DNA from 2 places in the Halobacillus shinanisalinarum genome. Region 1 is predicted to be linked to the other one. Evidence: riboswitches for the same ligand, from Rfam matches in the RefSeq annotation. Region 1 holds a riboswitch; the other holds the start of a gene.
The links. Region 1 has a riboswitch for glycine ahead of gcvT (glycine cleavage system aminomethyltransferase GcvT). Riboswitches for the same ligand answer to the same signal wherever they lie in the genome.

Region 1 (7,665 bases):
AGGCAGCCTTTAATCCAGCATCATAGGTGATCCCAGCACGCTCGTTAACTTGTACTTGAATAATATTATTCAAGTTTTTCTCGATAGGATCTTCGAGCGTGATCGCTTGAAAGGAATGTTTCTTAAGCAGGGATTGGAGTAACGCATAAAGGGTGGTGGTCTTCCCGCTTCCGGTCGCTCCGGTGAATAGGATCATTCCGCTTGAATAGGTAAGGCATCTTTCAATTTGTTTCAGTTGGTTTGGAAAAAGAAAGAGTCGTTCTAGCTGTAGTTGGTCGTCAGGAGAAAGAATACGGATCGCTAGGCTCTCACAGCCAATAATGGGGAGAGTGGACAAGCGAAGGTTAAACAGGGATTGATTCAGACGATGTTCAATGGTACCGTTTTGCGGTTTCGTCACTTCACCGATATCCATGCCGGAAATAAACTTAAAATAAGCAAGTAGTTTTTGGTATGATGGAATGGGTAAAGAGGAATGGAAGATCCGTTGTCCATGAATACGGAAGTGGATATCGGTCTTTTCAGTGTAGGGAGAAAAGTGGATGTCGGACGCTGTTTGTTGAATCGCAGAAACTAAAAGGTCTTGGGCATACTTAGCAATCTGGCTCACGTTATATTATCACCTCATTTCAAATATCAGCCTTTATACCTTTCGACACTTTCTCTGTAAATCCTTCTTTTTTCTGAAAAAAATTAGGGGCATGACATGATTTTTTTAATTGGCTATATGGGGAGCGGTAAGTCAACAATAGCGAAACGTTTGAGTGAAGTTTTGCAGTGTACATATATAGAGATGGATGAAGAGATTGAAAGACGTGAGGGGATGACGATCCCAGAAGTATTTACAAACCATGGAGAGACATTTTTTCGTGCAAAAGAATCCCAGTTACTTAAGGAGTTGGAAGGTGAATTAATTGTATCGACAGGAGGAGGTGTTGTTTTATCAGCTGAGAATCGACAAGCTTTAACTGACCATTTTGTTATTTACCTAGAGGCTTCTTTCAAAACGATTCAAGACAGGCTAGCCCAAAGTGGAAACCGTCCGCTTTGGAGCGGCGATTCAAATGAAAAACAAAAGCGATTTAATGAGCGCAAACCCTTATATGAAAAAGTCGCCATAGGAAGGATACTGGTTGACGATAAGGATCCTGCAATGATTGTAGAGGAGATTCTTCTTTGTCTAAAGAAAAACGATTTTGGACATACTAATAGGTAATCAATCGTAAAGAAGGGATCCCTTTATGAAGAAAAATGAGTATGTTCAGTTTCTTACCGAAGAAACGCTTAAGTATATGCATATGTCTAAACAAGAAAAGCTTGATAGAAGGGTGGAGAGGCCCTCTAAAAGAAGTTCCTCATATTGGTTTGGAATCCTACCTTTCGCTTTGAAAGTAATGAAACGGAAGTGGCAGAAACATAGTTAAAAAGAGACTCAGGGCATGGGTCTCTTTTATTTTGGTATACGAACTCGTCAAATACGATTTCAAGTCTAGGTCAACCTGTAGTTTATTTCTCTCTCCAGAAAGTCAGTTCGATGTTGGAACAGGAGGTGTCTTTTTTATCGAACTCCCTTGATTTCGTTCCAAGTCAAACATCCCATGATGACAAGGCACCTGCCCTTTTTTCATTGCAAAAATAATTGTTGACTAGTTTCCTGTGATAAATAAAATAATCCGCCATTTGCAATTTGGATTGAAATTCGTGGTTTATATCTAACATCAATCTGCTCCAGTTCTTTTTCATAATATTCTTCGTCGACGTCATCAGATGTGAAAAAACGATGTAGTAAATCTTTTTCATCTTTTAGCTGATGTAAAGATTGCACTTCCCATTGATCGTCTAAAGAATCAAGGCGTTCATTTACATAACGAATAATGCGATGGTAGCCGCTTTCGGTGCGTACGATAGGTGTCATTGGGAAACTAAAATCCGATACCGTGGAGCGAAAATCAAATTCCCAAATTTTGTCCATCATTTTTGTAATCAGAGCTCCGTTAATTAGATTTAACCCAATAGAGAGAACCTCGTCACGCGTTTGCTTCCCTCGGTAGGTCACTTTTATATTTAGTATCAACCACGGATGCAGGGCTTTATTTACTGTCAGGGAAGGAAGATATTCATAAAGCCTCGTAGAGTAGGAACGTTCAATAGCTAATTGGTACATTTGGTGGAGCTTTGGTGTTCCTGCGTGTAGATGTATCCCACTATCTTCCTCCATAATTCCGTCTGTGAAAGTTAGGCTCATTGCTTCTCCTACCCGGTCCATCTTTTTCATATAATGCCAATAAAATGGGCGATTCATAAGCGCTTCATCCATGTCATTTGTGAGTTTTACATGCATGGACTGGTTGCCTTCTTCGGTAATGATACACCCATGGGTTGTGAAAAAGTCCTTAGCAAACTGATAATACATACTAGTCGTCAACTTAATTCCCTCCGCTCATTTACGGTATATTCCACATAGCTGACAAGGTTATTTAATTTAATATTCATTTCCCCTTGACTATCTGACTGCTTCATAATCATCTGAATTTGGTCGTCGAAGCTGCCGCCGGGAATGTGTTCTAAAATATGGTCCAAATCGCCAACAGCATGTTTAAACATCTCAATTTTTTCATATAGAAGATTCAATATTTGATCTTCAATTGTGTTTTCAATCGCAAAATTATAAATATGGACATCTTTCTCCTGACCGAATCGATGTATTCTGCCGATCCGCTGTTCGAGACGCATTGGATTCCAGGGTAAGTCATAGTTGATCATATTGTTGCAAAACTGCAGGTTAATGCCTTCAGCACCGGCTTCAGTTGCTACCATAACTTGTGCCTTTGTTTTAAAAAGATGTTTCATCCAGTCACGTTTACTCTTATTAAACTTTCCACTAAAAGGAACGGAAGTAATTCCGTGCTGTTGCAGATACCATTGCAAATAAAATTGGCTGGCCCGATATTCTGTGAAAATAATGAATTTTTCATTAGACTTATCCATGATTTCAACGACTCGCTTTGCTTTAACATGGTGGGGAAGTGTTCCTAAACGGTCGATCAGTTCTGCCAACATGGTAGATTTGCCGTCTTGTTTATTTTGCATGGATTGTAATGACATATAACAAGCTTCTCTTGTTGAACAAAGTTCTTTTGCTAACGTCAACCATGTAAAAGAAGGAGAATTGGATTTTAACGCTGCGAGCTCTTCGTACATTTCTTTCTCTTCATCGGTAAAAGTAAGACGGATATTTGTGACGTGACGTTTTGATGAATCAAGCCCGGTGTCCTTCCTGCGGTTACGGATCATCAGTTTACTCAGTAAGGAGTGGATATGCTCATGTGTCTCGGAATGTTCAAGGGACGTTTTACGGTATTTCTTTTTAAAAGTGGTTAAATCACCAAGGTAACCGGGTTTTAAGATTGAAACTAGATTAAATAAATCACTCAAATTATTTTGGATAGGTGTAGCTGTTAGTAATAAACAGTACGTTTTTTTTAATTGCTTGACAAATTGATAATTTTTAGTTTGGTGATTTTTTAATTTGTGGGCCTCGTCAATAATAATCAAGTCATAAGGGATCGACAAAATTTCTTCCTTGTGAGCTTCTCTTTTCGCCATATCGATCGATGTTACTGTAATATCCCAGTCCTGCCAGGCTGCAAGTTTTTTTCGAGGAGAATAGGCCTGAATATAGAATTTATCTTGCAATTCCTGGATCCATTGGTTCACGAGGGAGGCGGGAGTTAAAATGAGGACCTTCTTTGCCATACCCGAATCATATATTCCTTTAAAATAAGGCCTGCCTCCAATGTTTTTCCAAGACCGACCTCGTCAGCAAGGATAGCCCGTCCATTCATTTCGTGGACGACCTTCTCACATGCATCGATCTGATGATTCAGAAAATCAACATGGGGGAGGTGTTTAGTTGATAGCAATCCATTAAACTCTGGGATCGACCGGTTTTCTAAAGCTTTGTAGCCAAGTTTAAACTCGTTCCATGAACAAAGGGAATCGGGTTGAGCAAGGTTCTCTGATAAAGATTGTATATAGTCTCGATCGTAATGTGTCTCAACCATCTGATCAACTCCTGTACGTAATAATAAAAAAGAATTCATATAAATTTGAAATCGGCATTCGCTCTTATGGTACGCTATGGTATAATGAAGCAGAAATTTAAGAGAGTTTGTCGCATAGCTTTACAGGTTAGTATGCCCAAATTAATCTAAGAAAATACTAGTAGCGGATGATTGCAAAGGGAGAGACTACTTTTGTGGCGCCGAAGGAGCAAGTAATCGAAATGATTGCGAATCTCTCAGGCAAAAAGACCTTTGTAGGACGCACCTCTGGAGAGTGTTTACGATAGGTAAACCACCCAAGAAGCAAGCGGATTGAAGACGTCTTCGTACGTTTTTAAAAACGCCAAACTTTCTGGTGAAACGGACAGAGACTCCCGGTAAAGCGGTAGAGTCTCTTTTTTTAATGCTTAATTAGATCTTATAGGAGTGATAGGATGACTGAATTGAAGCGCACACCCCTTTTTTCTGAGTATAAGAGGTTAGGAGCTAAAACGATTGACTTTGGAGGATGGGATTTGCCCGTCCAATTTACCAGCATTAAGGACGAGCACGAAGCGACCCGAACAAATGCAGGGCTTTTTGATGTTTCCCATATGGGAGAGGTCATTATAAAGGGAAAAGACAGTCTTGATTACTTACAAGGGATGTTAACTAACGACTTGTCAAAGCTTGAACCGGGAAAAGCACAATATACGATTATGTGCTATGAAGATGGAGGCACAGTGGACGATCTAATTGTTTACATGTTAGCGACAGACCACTATCTTCTTGTCATTAATGCAGCAAATCGTGAGAAGGATGTGCAGTGGCTTAAGGATCATAAAGAGGGGGAAGTCACCATCACAGACGTCTCTGATGATTACGTTCAGCTTGCACTTCAAGGGCCAAAAGCAGAAGAGGCACTGCAGCAACTGACCTCTGCAGATCTATCTTCCATTAAATTTTTCCGTTTCTTGCAAGATGTTTCGTTCAAGGATGTAAAGGATAAAGCAATCGTTTCACGCACTGGCTATACAGGTGAAGACGGCTTTGAAATTTATCTTCCTGCTGCATCAGGTCCGGCCTTATGGCAGGCAATTTTATCCGAAGGCGAAACTTTTAATGTGCAGCCAATTGGGCTTGGAGCCCGCGATACACTGCGTTTTGAGGCTAACTTGGCATTATACGGACAAGAACTCAGTCCTGAAATTACGCCAATTGAAGCGGGGCTTTCCTTTGCTGTACGAGTGAAGAAGGATGCAGACTTTATTGGTAAAGAAGTACTGAAAAAGCAAAAGCAAGAAGGGCCAGCACGTAAGCTAGTTGGTATTGAAATGATCGATAAAGGCATTCCGCGCACCCATTATGAGGTATTAGACGGGGGAAGTCGATTGGATTTGTCACGACAGGCACACAATCTCCGACACTTGGAAAGAATGTCGGTCTTGCTCTGTTGGATAGTGAATACACAGATGAAGGAACAGAAGTTACGGTTGCAGTACGCAAACGAAAATTACAAGCAAAGGTTGTCAAAACACCTTTTTATAAACGATAAAGAATGAGGGGGAAGAGTTATGGAATTCCGTTATTTACCGATGACTGAACGCGATAAGCAACAGATGATGGAAACAGTTGGAGTCAAGTCAACAGACGAGCTGTTTGCAGATATACCTGAAAATGTACGCTATAAAGGTGATCTAAATATAAAAGATCCCAAAAATGAATTTGCACTTATGAAGGAACTCACACAGCTTGCTGGGCAAAATGTTAATCTGAAATCACATACCTCTTTTCTAGGGGCTGGAGTGTACGATCATTATATTCCTTCTATAGTCGATCATGTCATTTCAAGATCTGAATTTTATACGGCCTATACGCCTTATCAGCCAGAGATCTCCCAGGGGGAACTTCAGGCTATATTTGAATTTCAAACAATGATTTGTGAGCTTACAGGAATGGATGTCGCTAACTCATCCATGTATGACGGGGGGACGGCTCTTGCTGAAGCGGTTAATCTTTCAGCTGGACAAACGAAAAAGAAGAAAGTGCTTGTCTCAAAAGCTATCCATCCGGAGTCGATGGCAGTTATTCATTCATACGTCAAAGGACCTGGAGTAGAAGTTGTTGAAATCGATCATAAAGATGGTGTAACGGATCTAGATCAGTTAGAAAAAGAGTTGGATGAGGATACAGCTAGTGTGGTCGTACAATACCCTAACTTTTTCGGACAAGTAGAACCACTTCAGCAGGTGCGATCTATTGTTGATACGCAAAAGAAAGCAATGCTGATCACTTCAAGCAACCCATTATCACTAGGATATCTCACGCCACCAGGTGAATTCGGGGCAGATATCGTTGTCGGGGACGCTCAAGTATTTGGAATCCCCGCCCAATACGGGGGACCACATTGTGGTTATTTTGCAACAACAAAAAAACTTATGCGTAAAGTACCAGGGCGTTTAGTTGGTCAAACCAAGGATGAAGAGGGCAAAAGAGGATTTGTTCTAACCCTGCAAGCACGTGAACAGCACATTCGTCGTGACAAAGCGACCTCAAATATCTGTTCAAACCAGGCGTTAAATGCGTTAGCTTCCTCAGTAGCTATGTCATCCCTTGGTAAACAAGGGTTAAGAAAAATGGCCTGGATGAACATGCAAAAGGCAGCGTACATGAAGCAACAGCTAGAGTCTGCTGGGTTTTCCATTGCTTACCAAGGAGCCTTCTTTAACGAGCTTGTCGTAAACATTGGTGATCAACTTGAAGATGTTAATAAAAAGCTTTTACAAAAAGGATTCATTGGCGGCTACGACCTTGGAGGAAATTTCAACGACCTTGCGGGGCACATGCTTGTTGCGATTACAGAAATTCGTACGAAGGAAGAAATCGATCTTTTCGTTAAAGAATTGGGGGATATTCATGGCTAATCAAGACTTTCCACTAATATTTGAATTGAGTCAAGAGAGTCGTACAGGCTTCAGTTTACCTGAGTTAGATGTGCCTGAAACGGATGTGGATGAGCAGTTAGGGGAGACATACATTAGAAGAAATGAACCCGATCTACCCGAGGTAAGTGAATTACAGATTATGCGTCACTACACAGCGTTATCTAAGCGAAATCACGGGGTCGATTCTGGGTTTTATCCACTTGGTTCATGTACGATGAAATATAATCCAAAAATGAATGAAGATGTTGCTAGATTAGCTGGCTTCAGCCACATTCATCCATACCAAGCACCTGAGACTGTTCAGGGAGCTCTTGGCCTATTGTATGATTTGCAAACAACATTGGCAGAGATTACTGGAATGGATACAGTAACCCTTCAGCCAGCTGCAGGTGCACATGGGGAATGGACCGGGTTAATGATGATCCGCGCATTTCATGAAGGAAATGGCGATTATCAACGAACTAAGGTCATTGTGCCGGATTCCGCTCACGGGACCAACCCGGCTTCAGCAACAGTAGCTGGGTTTGAAGCTGTTACAGTTAAAACGAATGAACGAGGCCTCGTTGACCTAGACGACTTGAAGCGAGTAGTCGATGAAAAAACTGCGGCTCTTATGCTTACTAACCCAAATACACTTGGCTTATTTGAAGAAGACATTGAGGATATGGCGGCGATCA
Region 2 (7,665 bases), 920 kb from region 1:
CAGTATTGTGCTAGGCTTCTTTGCTCTGCCCTAACATTTGATACAAGTCATCTCCTTAAAAATCATCGTGTAACGTTCGCTATAAATTATATAGCAACTATAAGGTAAGCATACCCAATGTTTTACAGTTCACTGACACTTTGTAAGTCGGACCTACGGTTTAAGTTATAATGGTACAACCCAATACAAGTGACAGAAATGATCATAACAAGAAAAGCGATAAAATATGGAGAAATCACTTCTCTAACAGCACCGGCAACAAGCGAGCTAGCGACAATTCCTAGAGAGAAAACAGCAGATAGGATCCCAAACGCTGTTCCGTGTTCATCTTTTTCAACTTTTTCTGTAAGTAAAGTCGTAATGGCAGGAAACAACACACCTAAACCCATCCCGGTTAAAAGTAATAGCTGACTTAGTGAAAGAGAAATGACCGGAATCACCATCTGGTAAAAGCACATCCCCACGACCAGCATTCCAAATACTGTGCGGATGAAAGCGGAAATTCTGTTAATCCAGAGCATGCATACAACGATCAAGGTCCCTATACCCATTAAGCTGAATAACTTACCTGTTGCACTGGTTGACAAACCTTCTTCAATCACTAAAAAGGGCAGCTCATATATAAGGGTTCCTTGCGCATACATTAAAGCAAAACCGACAAAATAAACTGACAGCAATTGTTTATCTAGCAACAATCCGCTTTTCTTACCTTTACCTTTCTTATGAAGAACGATCGGTTGCATTTCTTTTATGTACAAAAGAGCTGTGACTGCTGTAAAAAGCAGAGACGTTCCAATAATAAGATAGGTGCCTCTAAAGTCTGCATACTCGACCAAATAGCCTCCGATTAAAGGAGCAACAATGTTTGCAACTGTAATCAGCAGCCCATTAACAGCCATGTTTTTCCCTTGTTGATGGCTGTTCTTTGCGTAACCTGACAATAGCGCAAAACAAGCAGGTGTCAAAAAAGCGAGAACAAAACCATTAAATAATCGTAATACTAGTAAACTTTCAGGATTTGAAACAAATCCATGTGCTATCATTATGAACGCCGACAAGAAAAGTGGCACAACAATAAACTGTTTCTTGCCGAATTTGTCAATAAAAGGCCCTGCTATCAAGTTGCCACATAAATTTGCCAGTGAAGAAACGCTCAATAAAATACTTATAAAAAAAGTTGTTGCTCCAAGTGCCACTGCATATGGGGTGAATATTGGGAACTGTATGTGCATAATCAACGACATGAAAAAAAGCACCACATATATCGCTGTCTTACCTTGCCCTGTGTTGTCCATATAATCTCCTCCCCCTTAAGTGTATGAAATACTCAAGGAAAGAGACGTGCTGTAAGAAGAATTTTTCTCGATTTTAACGCCCCTGGACTTAATTCCTCTATAGTAATATCAGGCTGCCGTATTTTCCTAATTCGTTTACTTCAACATCCATTGCATTCATTCCGAAAACAAGCAGCGGCCAGGTTTTGATCCAGAATCGTTTTGTTACGTACATATGTTCTCATACTCCTTAAAATTAGTATAGGCTATTTCAAGAAGGATGGCAAGCCGAAAGGTCAAGGTCAAGACCGATGACCGATTCATCTCCCATCTAAATAGCGGGTATTCCCGGTCTTTAGGGATAAAAAGGACCATACACCTTCCTGATGTATGGCCTAGCTATGAAAGAAACCGAGCAGGCGTCGTCATTACTGACCACGCCTCTCGCAGAGCGCACACGTGCGAATCTTCACATGTAGCTCTTCCCATATATCTCTTTTAGAGAAAACGTTCATCGTAATCAGATACACAATTCACTAGTTCAAGTACTAAGAATATTTGTTATTTAAAAACGTATGAACCATGGGGATCTTGGAAACTTCGCCACGCAAACATGCCGTATACGCTTCTTCATCTGTTATTCCCCTGGCGTCATTGCTTTTCGTTTCCCTACCTGTTCTGCTTCTCACTATGAAATGCAACTCCCAAGGTTGATTGTCTATGGCTACCTTGTATTTCACTCTTGCACAGTCATCCAGCTCTCGTGCCGACATGGGATATCAGCTCTGTTCAGAGGTTTGCCTTCAATCCTCCTCACGCTGCTTCACAGTCAGCGCACCGTCTTTCAGCTTCTGCTCTGGCTGATCGATCGGCTTATTCGGGACCTCCACCCTTTAGCATATGTGCTGTCATTCGCAAAGAAGCTCTCGACTACTGTGAAGGTTGTTGGATGTAAACATAATTTCAGGAAAAACACATGGGTAAAGCTTAGAAATACGGCTAACTCTATCTTTTTTAAATAATCCGGACAGAAACGATCCCTTCGATCTGATTAATGTTCTCTTTTAAGTCAGGAATAGTACTGCCGTTTACTTCATTATCAATATCAATCATGGTATAGGCATAATCTTCTCGACTTCTGTTCACCATGTCAGCGATATTCAAGTTGTAATTTGATAAAGCAGATGTGATTTGGCCCACCATGTTTGGAACATTATGATGGTAAGCTGTCACACGACGCTTCCCTGTATAAGGAAGAGAAGCATTCGGGAAATTCACTGAATTTTTGATGTTCCCTGTTTCCAGAAACTCCTCCACTTGGCGAGCAGCCATAATCGCACAATTTTCCTCTGACTCTTTCGTGGAAGCACCAAGATGAGGAAGTGGAATGGCATTTTCCATTTCCAACACATTTTCATTCGGAAAGTCTGTTACATACTTACCAACCTTACCACTTTCAAGGGCAGCAGCCATATCTTCTTCGTTCACCAGTCCACCGCGAGAAAAGTTTAAAATGTTCACACCCTGTTTCATCATGTTAAATGTTTCTTTATTGAATATGTCGCTTGTATCCTTTGTTAACGGAACGTGTACTGTAATGTAATCAGAATGGGCAAACAGCTCCTTCATCGACATAGCACGTTGCACATTGCGAGAGAGGTTCCAGGCTGTATTCACAGAAATAAATGGATCAAACCCGATGACATCCATATCGAGGTCTAGTGCATCATTTGCCACTAGTGATCCGATCGCTCCCAAACCGATCACACCTAGTGTTTTTCCTTTAATTTCTTTTCCGATAAATTGTTTCTTTCCCGTTTCTACAAGACTCGGAATCTCTTCTCCTTTTCCTTTTAATGTCTCTGCCCAGGACACCCCGGAAAAAAGGTTACGAGATAAAGCCATTAATGAAGTCAATACAATTTCTTTTACGGCATTCGCATTCGCACCAGGTGTATTAAACACGACAATTCCACGTTCTGTACAATCTTCGACTGGAATATTATTGACGCCCGCGCCTGCCCTTGCGATTGCTTTTAGATTTTTGTCAAACTTCATATCATGCATGTTATAACTGCGAAGCACAATGGCATCAGGAGCCTCACTTTCATTATCTATTGTATAGTTCACCTTGTCGAATACATCTAAGCCACGTTCAGCAATGTTATTTAATGTTTTTATTGTGTTCAATTTGTCTATCGTTAGTGTGCTCATTTTTTTCTCCCCTTTTTATTTATGATTATTTTCAAATTCCTTCATAAAAGCGACTAATGCCTGAACACCTTCTATTGGCATCGCATTATAAAGGCTGGCACGCATGCCACCTACAGATCGATGGCCTTTCAACGTCTCGAGCCCTTCCGATTCTGCTTCCTTAATAAAGTCGGCATCTAATTCCGCAGACGGGCTTACAAAAGGAATATTCATAATCGAACGGCTATCCTTATCTACAGGAGAAGTAAACAGATCTGACTCCTCAATGAAATCGTACAATAGTTTCGCTTTTTCACGGTTGATACTTTCCATTTCCTTAAGCCCACCTAGCTCTTTTATCCATTCAAAAACAAGTCTTGCCATGTAAATGCCAAATGTCGGCGGAGTGTTATACAACGATCCACTGTCACTGTGTGTTTTATAATTAAGCATGGCCGGGCAATTTTCTGGTGCTCCCCAATTAAATCTTCTCGAATAATAACGACGGTCAACCCAGCAGGCCCGATATTTTTTTGCGCTCCAGCATAAATTAGACCAAATTTAGTGACATCGATTTCTTCCGATAAAATATTTGATGACATATCCGCTACAAGTGGTACCTCTCCCGTATCTGGAATCTCAAGAAAAGTGGTTCCTTCGATGGTATTATTCGTCGTAATATGGACATAATCAGCTTCTGAATCCATCATACTGCTGTCGACTGTCGGTATATCAGTGAAATTGTTATCCTCTGAGGAAGCAATGACACGTATATCTCCATATTTCTTAGCTTCTTTAATCGCCTTCTTCGACCAGGACCCCGTATTGACATACTCCGCTTTTCCACTTTTGCCAAGGAGATTCATCGGTACCATAGCAAACTGCTGTGATGCTCCGCCTTGGACAAATAGAACTTTGTAATTTTCCGGAATATCCATCAGATCCCTAAGTAACTTCTCAGTTTCCGAGATAATCTCTGTAAATAATTTCGAACGATGGCTTAACTCCATCACAGACATTCCTGAATCCGCATAATTAACTAACTCTTTCTGCGCCTTTTCTAATACTGGTAATGGCAGGATCGAAGGACCTGCTGAAAAATTATAAATTCTAGTCATGTTATCCAACACCTCATTCGTATTTATTTCACTAGTAATCCATTAGACTACTACTTGGACCAAACCGCTTTAAAAAGTATAAAAAAAGAGATTGGGGTCTCCCAGCCTCTTTAGGTGTCAGAATAACAAATAAGTATATGTTATTCCTCTGTCCTTTTGCCTGAGATTGTGAACCCTTCGGCGATGCAGCATTTGCATTCTCTCCAGAAATCGCTCCTGTTATAGTGTGATCCATAACAATCAACGCTAGCCAATCATTTTGTTGTAAGAATGAGATTAGTAACCCTAAATCCCATCGTTCGTTTTTAAAAAATAAGAAAATTTGTATTATTGGATTATAAATTATATTACACCACTTATCAAGAGGGGAAAAACTTGCTTTTTCACCTCTTTTCCTTATGTTAGCGCTTACTTCGTTTGTTTGAAGGGTTTTAAAATAAATACGAATATTTCACTTATATTTTAATTTTTTATTCGTGTTTATTTTCTACTTCTGATCAATTCACAAAAAACCGCAAATCCACACGTGCTATTTGGTTAATCAATTCCAATCCATGCTTTGAACGTCTCTAGTCAATTGCTTAGTTATTGAAGAGACCTTCTGTTTCTTTTTTCTAATTGTAGAAGCTGTTTTTTCATTTCCAAACCACCACGGTACCCGGTCAACGATCCGTTTTTCCCGACCACCCGGTGACAAGGCACGGACACAAGCAGTGGGTTATTCCCTATCGCTGCCCCAACGGCGCGCACAGCTGTAGGTTTGTTGATCCTATGGGCAATCTGTGAGTATGTGTACGTTTCACCGTAAGGAATTTCCTTAAGGATTTCCCAAATTTTCTTTTGAAAAGCTGTGCCCTCAACATCTACAGGTATAGTAAACGTTTGCCGCTCACCCCTGAAGTATTCGTCAATCTCCTGTTGGTAATTTCCCAGCATCTCCTCATTTTCCACCAGATTATACATTTGAAATCGTCGCTTGGCCCAATCCTCCAATTCATGAATGCCCTGGTTGGGAGAGCCCATAAAGCATAAGCCCTGTTTGTAGCTGCAAGATAAAATTCTCCCATATCACTCTTATACTGGGACCAATAAACAACATGGTTATTCATTTGTGTCATCTAAGTTTTCCTCCTCTACCTTTCCGATTCTATGAATTTTCCGGTAATCCCTCGGGGTCTTCGCCATTACTTCTTTAAATAACGTGACAAAATAGGCTGTATTCGGATACCCGACAGCTGATCCTATATTTGTTACCGATTCATCTGTGATTTTAAGATAGTGCGCGGCCTTGGCTAATCGAATCTGTTGAATATATTTCATCGGACTTATCCCCTTGATTCGTTTAAACGTCCGCTGCAGATGATACGGACTTCCATGACATACCTCTGCTAAGGAATCCAAGGTAAGCGGCTCACTGTAATTTTCATCAATCCATTCCGCCAGCTGTTCAATCCATTCTTCATCGGGTAAGCGCAATCCATTGGGCTTACACCGTTTGCAGGGGCGGAAATGTTCTAACTGAGCCAGCTTCGCATTCTTGAAAATCCGTACGTTTTCTTTATTCGGAGGTCTTGATTTACATGACGGACGACAGAAGATCCCTGTGGTCCTGACAGCATAAAAAAACGTGTTATCATAAGCCGAATCATTCTCTATAATCGCTTTCCAATAAGTATCAGGTATTCTAGATTTCATGCGATCACCTCTCAAATCATCGTATCAAAGTTTTATGCTTTATCAATAAAATCGGAACGTAAAAACAAGATAACAAAATTATATTCTCTCTATAATCATCTATAAATTAACTCATATAATCTTTTTTTGAATATAAGCGCAAGATTACGAAATACATCATTGTCCCTTTATGATCTAACTTGCATGTACGGACAGATGAATATTTTTGGACATACGCTCCCTGACTAACGAGCTACCGGGATAAACATGCTATAGTCATCAACCCTGCTCCTAAGCATACGCTGTGGTCCTCAAAACTTTAGCGCCTCGAACTTCTTGCGACGCGCAAGGAACGTGCTCGTGTAGACATTGTCACAGGAGGGACGATCTTTTTTGTCGACGTTCTTATTCGTCAACTTATTGAACACATACTAATACCGATATATACAAATACTTTTTTAGACACGAATCTTGAATCTTGCGTGATAAAATAAGAAAGTAGATAGAAAGGGAGTTTTTTTCAATGAGTATCAATTATCAAGACAGATTAATAACATTGCAAAATGGTCTAGAAAAACAAAATGTTGATGTGGCTATGATTACATCACCAGCAAATGTATTCTATTATACTGGCTTCAATTCTGACCCTCATGAACGATTTATGGGATTAGTTGTTGATAATCGCAAACAAGAATTTACCCTGTTTGTCCCCGCATTGGATAAGGAAATAGCTGCCAGTGAATCTTTTGTTAAAAAGGTCGTTCCAATTTCAGATGAGGAACACCCATTTGAGAAACTAAAAGATGAACTCGGGGAGAACATTACGCACTTTGGCCTTGAGATGAAAGCGGTAAGCATGTATCAGCACAATCGTTTGTCAACCAACTTCCCTAAAGCTTCCTATGTTGACATCCAGTCATTCATTAACGCGCAACGACTTAAAAAGTCCGAAAGTGAAATAGCTTACCTCCAGGAAGCTGCCGAGATCATTGAAAAAGTTCTAGCTGAGGGCATTAAAAATGTAAAAATAGGTATGACGGAATTAGAATTAACTGCCGAATTAGAATATCTTATGAAGAAATACGGTTCAGAAGGGCCTTCCTTTTCGACAACTGTACTATCTGGCGAAAAATCGGCTCTTCCGCATGGCAGCTCAGGTGACCGGTCTTTTCGAAAAGGTGACTTTCTACTAATTGATATGGGGGTCATCAAAAACGGTTACTGTTCAGATATAACAAGGACATTTATTATTGGTGAGGCAACGGACAAGCAAAAAGAAATATATGCGATTGTCCTGAAATCAAATCAAGCTGGAATAAAAGCTGTCGAAGCTGGTTCACCTGTCAAAACATTCGATATAGAAGCTAGAAATGTCATTAACAGCCATGGCTATGGTAGTTATTTTA

Region 2: it holds a riboswitch for glycine, as region 1 does, so the genes downstream of both, serC (3-phosphoserine/phosphohydroxythreonine transaminase) here and gcvT (glycine cleavage system aminomethyltransferase GcvT) in region 1, are expected to answer to the same signal.

What each region holds. Positions count from the first base shown of each region.
Region 1 is NZ_CP095074.1:290,604-298,268, reverse strand. Features, by position in the region: gene comGA (competence type IV pilus ATPase ComGA) at 1-610, opposite strand, end outside; gene MUO14_RS01605 (shikimate kinase) at 707-1,216, shown strand; gene MUO14_RS01600 (YqzE family protein) at 1,242-1,424, shown strand; gene MUO14_RS01595 (YqhG family protein) at 1,625-2,425, opposite strand; partial or broken gene MUO14_RS01590 (DEAD/DEAH box helicase) at 2,422-4,064, opposite strand; glycine riboswitch at 4,232-4,326, shown strand; glycine riboswitch at 4,330-4,434, shown strand; gene gcvT (glycine cleavage system aminomethyltransferase GcvT) at 4,499-5,605, shown strand; gene gcvPA (aminomethyl-transferring glycine dehydrogenase subunit GcvPA) at 5,618-6,967, shown strand; gene gcvPB (aminomethyl-transferring glycine dehydrogenase subunit GcvPB) at 6,960-7,665, shown strand, end outside.
Region 2 is NZ_CP095074.1:4,256,744-4,264,408, reverse strand. Features, by position in the region: gene MUO14_RS21175 (MFS transporter) at 123-1,295, opposite strand; gene MUO14_RS21170 (phosphoglycerate dehydrogenase) at 2,289-3,488, opposite strand; partial or broken gene serC (3-phosphoserine/phosphohydroxythreonine transaminase) at 3,504-4,585, opposite strand; glycine riboswitch at 4,724-4,802, opposite strand; partial or broken gene MUO14_RS21160 (methylated-DNA--[protein]-cysteine S-methyltransferase) at 5,171-5,703, opposite strand; gene MUO14_RS21155 (bifunctional transcriptional activator/DNA repair enzyme AdaA) at 5,687-6,280, opposite strand; gene MUO14_RS21150 (M24 family metallopeptidase) at 6,783-7,665, shown strand, end outside.